Linked DNA regions of Magnetofaba australis IT-1. The protein of the gene in region 1 binds, or shares a complex with, the protein of each later gene. Links are inferred from orthologs where the notes say so. Each region holds a gene or a part of one and is shown on either strand. Other genes may lie near its edges.

Region 1 (3,077 bases):
CGCGCAACCCTTGCCCACGTCGCCATAACCCAACACCACGCAGATCTTGCCCGCCACCATCACGTCAGTGGCGCGCTTGATGCCGTCCAGCAGAGACTCGCGGCAACCGTAGAGGTTGTCGAATTTGGACTTGGTCACTGAGTCGTTGACGTTCATGGCCGGGAACATCAGCTCACCGGATTTCTCCATCTGATACAGACGGTGCACGCCGGTGGTGGTCTCCTCGGTCACGCCCTTGATCCCCTTGGCCATCTCGGTCCACTTGGTGGGGTTCTCGGCGTAGTTCTTGGCCAGCAGCTTGAGCACCTCGGTCCACTCTTCGCTGTCCTCAGCGGTGGGCTCGGGCACTTTGCCGGCTTTTTCGTACTCGGCGCCCTTGTGCACCAACAGGGTGGCGTCGCCGCCGTCGTCCAGAATCATGTTGGGGCCTTCGCCATTGCCCCAATCCAGCGCCTGCTCAGTACACCACCAGTACTCCTCCAGGGTCTCGCCTTTCCAGGCATAGACGGGCACGCCCGCAGCGGCAATGGCGGCGGCGGCGTGATCCTGGGTGGAGAAGATGTTGCAGGAGGCCCAACGCACCTGAGCGCCCAGATCCACCAGGGTCTCGATCAGCACGGCGGTCTGAATGGTCATATGCAGCGAGCCGGTGATGCGCGCGCCCTTGAGGGGTTGCGCGGCGCGGAACTCGTCGCGAATGGCCATCAGGCCGGGCATTTCGGTCTCGGCGATCTGAATCTCTTTACGGCCCCATTCGGCCAGGGCCATATCGGCGACTTTGTAATCCTGACCAGCGACCAGATTGGCTTTGTTAAGGGCTTCATTCATGACTTGGGATGCTCCCTGAAAGGTTTGCAACGCCCGGCGCGCCGTCACTGGACGCGGGACGAAATTCGGTTAGCGTAACGCAAACCGCTCCCGCCATCTGCATATGAGATGACGGGAGCGGCAAGAAAACTCTGATTTCCTGAAGGAAACTTACAGACCGGCGGCTTGGCGCAGGGCGTCGGCCTTGTCGGTGTTCTCCCAGGAGAAGCCGGGACGGCCAAAGTGACCGTAAGCGGCGGTGGGCTTGTAGATGGGACGCAGCAGGTCCAGCTGTTTCACAATGGAGCCCGCGCGCAGGTCGAAGTGCTCTTTGACCAGCTCGGCGATGCGCTCATCGGTCACCGCGCCGGTGCCGAAGGTCTCCACCATCAGCGACATCGGCTTGGAGACGCCGATGGCGTAGGCCACCTGCACTTCGCAGCGCTCGGCCAGACCGGCGGCGACGATGTTCTTGGCCACATAGCGCCCCATGTAAGCGGCGGAGCGGTCCACTTTGGAGGGGTCCTTGCCGGAGAAGGCGCCGCCGCCGTGGCGACCCATGCCGCCGTAGGTGTCGACGATGATCTTACGACCGGTCAAACCGCAGTCGCCCACCGGGCCGCCAATAACGAAGCGACCGGTCGGGTTGATGTGGTACTCGGTGCCCGCATGCAGCATTTCAGCGGGCAGAATCGGTTTGATGATCTCTTCCATCACCGCTTCGGTCAGCGTCTTATGCTCAATCTCCGGGCCGTGCTGGGTGGAGAGCACCACCGCATCGATGGCCACCGGCTTGCCGTTTTCGTAGCGGAAGCTGACCTGGGATTTGGCGTCCGGGCGCAGCCAAGACAGCGCGCCATTTTTGCGCACATGCGCCTGACGCTCCACCAGACGGTGCGCGTAGTAGATGGGCGCGGGCATCAGGTGTTCGGTTTCGTTGCAGGCGAAGCCGAACATCAGGCCCTGGTCGCCGGCGCCCTGGTCGAGGTCGATGCCCTCGCCTTCGTTGACGCCTTGGGCGATGTCCACGGACTGCTTGTCCAGGGAGACGAACACCGCGCAGGAGTCGGCGTCGAAGCCCATGGCGTCGCAGGAGGTGTAGCCGATTTCGCGAATGGTGTCGCGAGCGACGTTCTGGTAGTCCACCACAGCGTTGGTGGTGATCTCGCCGGCCAGGGTGACAAAGCCGGTGCTCACCATGGTTTCGCACGCCACGCGGGATTTGGGATCCTGCGCCAGCAGAGCGTCGAGAATCGCGTCGGAGACCTGATCGGCGACTTTGTCGGGATGGCCTTCAGAAACCGATTCGGAGGTGAACAGATAGTTACGGGACATGGTTGGTCTTCTCCAGTGCGCCGAATAGCGTGTTAAACGTGCCATAACGAACGCCGCTCAGGGCGACGCGAAAGAGAACCAGAACGCCTAACGCCCCGCAAATGGGGGCCATTCTGGTGGAAATATCACGACGGGCGGTTGCCTGATTGACGCATGCTTCCAGGTTCCACCGCCGCTGGCAAGGGTTTTCCCGCATCCCATGGCGGCGGGAGCGCGAAATCGCCTCAGATTCACAGGGAAACCGTGATCGTGTGCTGCTAGCAATTTTTTTGCCAGCTCGCTAACCGTGATGCCGATCCAGATCCCGGTGCCGCACCAGAGCCGCGTGACCATGCTGGTTCAGATGGTCGCGCAACCGCTCCACCAGGTAGACCGAACGGTGTCGGCCGCCAGTGCAACCAATATCAATGGTCAAATAGCGTTTACGCTCCGCGCGAAAACGGGGGATTAGATAGTCCAACAGATTGACCATGTGGGTCAGAAAACGCTCCGCTTCGTCATCCCGCTCGAGAAAATCGCGCACCGGCGCATCCAGCCCAGAGAGGTGACGCAGTTGCGGATCATAGTGGGGATTGGCCAAAAAGCGCCCATCGAACACCATATCGGCATCGGTGTTGGCCCCGTGCTTGAAGCCAAAGGAGCGCAAAAACACCGTCAAATCTTCGCCCATGGCGTCATGGTCGTAGAGTTTATCGAGCAGCTCTTTGAGCTCACGGGGGGTCATATTACTGGTGTCCACCACCAGATCGGCCATCTCCCGCAGCGGCTCCTGGAAGGCGATCTCCCGTTCAACCGCTTCACGCACGGTCACGCCCAAAGCCAAGGGGTGGCGACGGCGGGTCTCGCGATAGCGCGTCACCAGCATCTCCACATTGGCCTCCAGATAGAGGCTCTCCACCCGCAGCCCGGCGCAGGCGCGTTCGCGACACAGCTCT
Region 2 (3,073 bases), on another replicon or contig:
TTCGTCCATCTCACTGCCGGTGAGGTGGTTGATCACATGGTGTTGAGCGATGTCGGGGGCGTAGCAGATGGCCTCGGCGCCGACGCGATCCAGAAAGAACAGCGTCAGGGTCGCTTCGTGGATCTCCGCGCCGTCGAAAACGCCGCAACCGGAGAGCACAACGCCGATCTTCTTGCCCATGCCGCCGTCTCCTTAAAACCATAAACAGAAGCGATGCATCCCGCCAGATGGGGGGACGCTGCTCAATCAACCTGGGGTCCAGCGCGTTGTGCGAACCGGCGGGACGGATATCAGGGAGTGGCCCGAAAGCCGAGGCTTCCCCGTCTTGGGTGGATTAATCCATCCAGGAGTGGGGATTATTCACGCCGAACACGTTGCGACGTTTTTCGCCGGTTTTGATCTTGGCGTTCTTGAAGTAGACCGCCACCCGGTCGCCGTCAAAGGACTTGACGATGGCCATGATGACGAAATAGCCCAACAGGGCGATGGGCATAAGATTGACAAAATCCATCTCTTCCCCCAATAACGATTTCCTTGGGAACCGCTTGCGTCGCCGTACGCAGAATATGGTTGCGTCGGTCGATTCAAACGCGTTCCGCCTTCGCCACCCCGCCACGTCCCGATTCGAGACGCGGAAAATGTGGTAAGGGCCTGACGCGCAGCGGATTCTTTCGGCCGCTCTCCCGCTGACCGGGTATAAGGTTTACCGCACTCTTGGCTGTGTGAAAAGAGGGAAAATGCGCGCTTTTCCCAACAAGCGCGTCAAGTTTCGGAAAAGCCTGGAATCAAGTAAAAAATAAAAAAATCGCCCCCGCGCACGGGGCGCGGGGGCGATGGAAAAGTCGCTCTAAGTCGACGTTGGGAGCGGGCGAAATTACATGCCCATGCCGCCCATGCCGCCCATGCCGCCCATGTCGCCGCCGGGCATGGGGGCGTCTTTCTTGGGCAGTTCGGCCACCATGGCTTCGGTGGTGATCATCAGACCGGCCACGGAGGCGGCGGACTGCAGGGCGTTGCGCACCACTTTGGTCGGGTCGATGACGCCGGCGGCGATCATGTCGCCATACTCGTCGGTGGCGGCGTTGAAGCCGAAGTTGGTCTCGTTGGACTCAACGATCTTGTTGACCACCACCGAGCCTTCGTGACCGGCGTTCTCGGAGATGATGCGCAGGGGCTCTTCGATGGCGCGACGCACGATCTTGATGCCGACGTTCTGGTCGGCGTTGGCGCCGCTCAGGCCGTCCAGTTTGGCGCGAGCGCGCAGCAGGGCCACGCCGCCGCCGGGGACGATGCCCTCTTCCACCGCAGCGCGGGTGGCGTGCAGGGCGTCGTCGACGCGATCCTTACGCTCTTTCACTTCCACTTCGGTGGCGCCGCCGACTTTGATCACCGCCACGCCGCCGGCCAGTTTGGCCAGACGCTCTTGCAGCTTCTCACGGTCGTAGTCGGAGGTGGTCTCTTCGATCTGGGCGCGGATCTGGCCGATGCGGGCCTTGATGTTCTCCCCGGCGCCAGCGCCGTCGACGATGGTGGTCTCCTCTTTGGTGATGATCACCGACTTGGCGGTGCCCAGCATATCGAGGGTGACGCTCTCGAGCTTGACGCCGACGTCTTCGGAGACCAGGGTGCCGCCGGTGAGGATAGCGATATCCTCCATCATCGCCTTACGACGATCGCCGAAGCCGGGGGCTTTGACCGCCGCCACTTTCAGGCCGCCGCGCAGCTTGTTGACCACCAGGGTGGCCAGGGCTTCGCCTTCGATATCTTCGGCGATGATCAGCAGCGGACGCGAGGATTGCACCACGCCTTCGAGGATGGGCAGGATCTGCTGCAGGTTGGAGATCTTCTTCTCCACCAGCAGGATCAAGGGGTCATCCATTTCGCAGAGCATTTTGTCGGCGTTGGTGACGAAGTAGGGGGAGAGGTAGCCGCGGTCGAACTGCATGCCTTCCACCACGTCCAGGGTGGTCTCCAGGCCTTTGGCCTCTTCCACCGTGATGACGCCCTCTTTGCCGACTTTGTCCATGGCTTCGGCGATCATGTCGCCCACCACGCGGTCGGAGTTGGCGGAGATGGCGCCCACCTGGGAGATCTCATCGGAGTTGGCCACTTCGCGGGACAGACCTTTCAAGCCCACCACCACGGCCTCCACAGCGGCGTCGATGCCGCGCTTCAGATCCATGGGGTTCATGCCGGCGGCCACGGACTTCATGCCTTCGCGGATCAGCGCCTGGGCCAGCACGGTGGCGGTGGTGGTGCCGTCGCCGGCTTCGTCGGCGGTCTTGGAGGAGACCTCACGCAGCATCTGCGCGCCCATGTTCTCGAACTTGTCTTCCAGTTCGATCTCCTTGGCCACGGAGACGCCATCCTTGGTCACGCGGGGGGCGCCCCAGGACTTGTCCAACACCACGTTGCGGCCTTTGGGGCCCAGGGTCACTTTCACGGCGTTGGCCAGAATGTTGACGCCGTCGAGCATGCTGGCGCGGGCGATTTCGCCGAATTTCACTTCTTTGGCGGACATAGTGCTTTCCCTCTGTTTCTGAATCCCGCCGCGCAGGCGCGAGGCGGGAGATGATGACGAATGGATAGGCGCGCGGCGCGCAGACTTACTCGATGACGCCGAGGATGTCGGATTCGCGCATGATCAGCAGCTCTTCGCCGTCGATCTTGACGTCGGTGCCGGAGTACTTGGAGAACAGCACGCGGTCGCCCTCTTTGACATCCAGCGGACGCACTTTGCCCTCTTCGGAGACGGCGCCGGGTCCGGCGGCGATCACTTTACCCTCGATGGGCTTCTCTTTGGCGGTGTCGGGGATGATGATGCCGCCAGCGGTTTTTTCGTCGCCTTCGGTGCGCTTGACGACAACGCGATCATGCAACGGACGGAATTTGGTGCTCATAGCGCCTGTGCCTCCAGTGGGGTTGTTTCGGTCGATTCTTTGTGTGTCGATCCGGCCAACGGGGCCGGAAGAACGGTGTTTTGTTTGTCGCCTCCGGGCGGCGCAAGGAGCGCAGGGGCCGGAACGCGGTTGCAGTGCTGATGGCGCTTATGTAAGCACGCATTCCCCAGCGT

The links. The genes of interacting proteins can lie anywhere in the genome.
Region 2: the proteins of metK (region 1) and groL are in contact, whole or in part, in a cryo-EM structure (PDB 8P4O), measured with the Escherichia coli proteins. The link is inferred for Magnetofaba australis IT-1 from one-to-one orthologs.

What each region holds. Positions count from the first base shown.
Region 1 is NZ_LVJN01000020.1:359,744-362,820, reverse strand. What follows is about bases 61-2,909. They hold metK (methionine adenosyltransferase), read right to left. Parts: upstream 2,143-2,909; coding sequence 979-2,142; downstream 61-978. Other genes in these bases: rapZ (RNase adapter RapZ), read right to left, coding at 2,423-2,909; ahcY (adenosylhomocysteinase), read right to left, coding at 61-828. In the rest of the region: more of ahcY, read right to left, coding at 1-60; more of rapZ, read right to left, coding at 2,910-3,077. UniProt on the Escherichia coli protein: Catalyzes the formation of S-adenosylmethionine (AdoMet) from methionine and ATP.
Region 2 is NZ_LVJN01000021.1:53,582-56,654, reverse strand. The notes cover bases 199-3,073. They hold groL (chaperonin GroEL), read right to left. Parts: upstream 2,522-3,073; coding sequence 875-2,521; downstream 199-874. Other genes in these bases: groES (co-chaperone GroES), read right to left, coding at 2,607-2,900; MAIT1_RS21935 (hypothetical protein), read right to left, coding at 335-493. Outside these bases: isoprenoid biosynthesis glyoxalase ElbB, read right to left, coding at 1-180.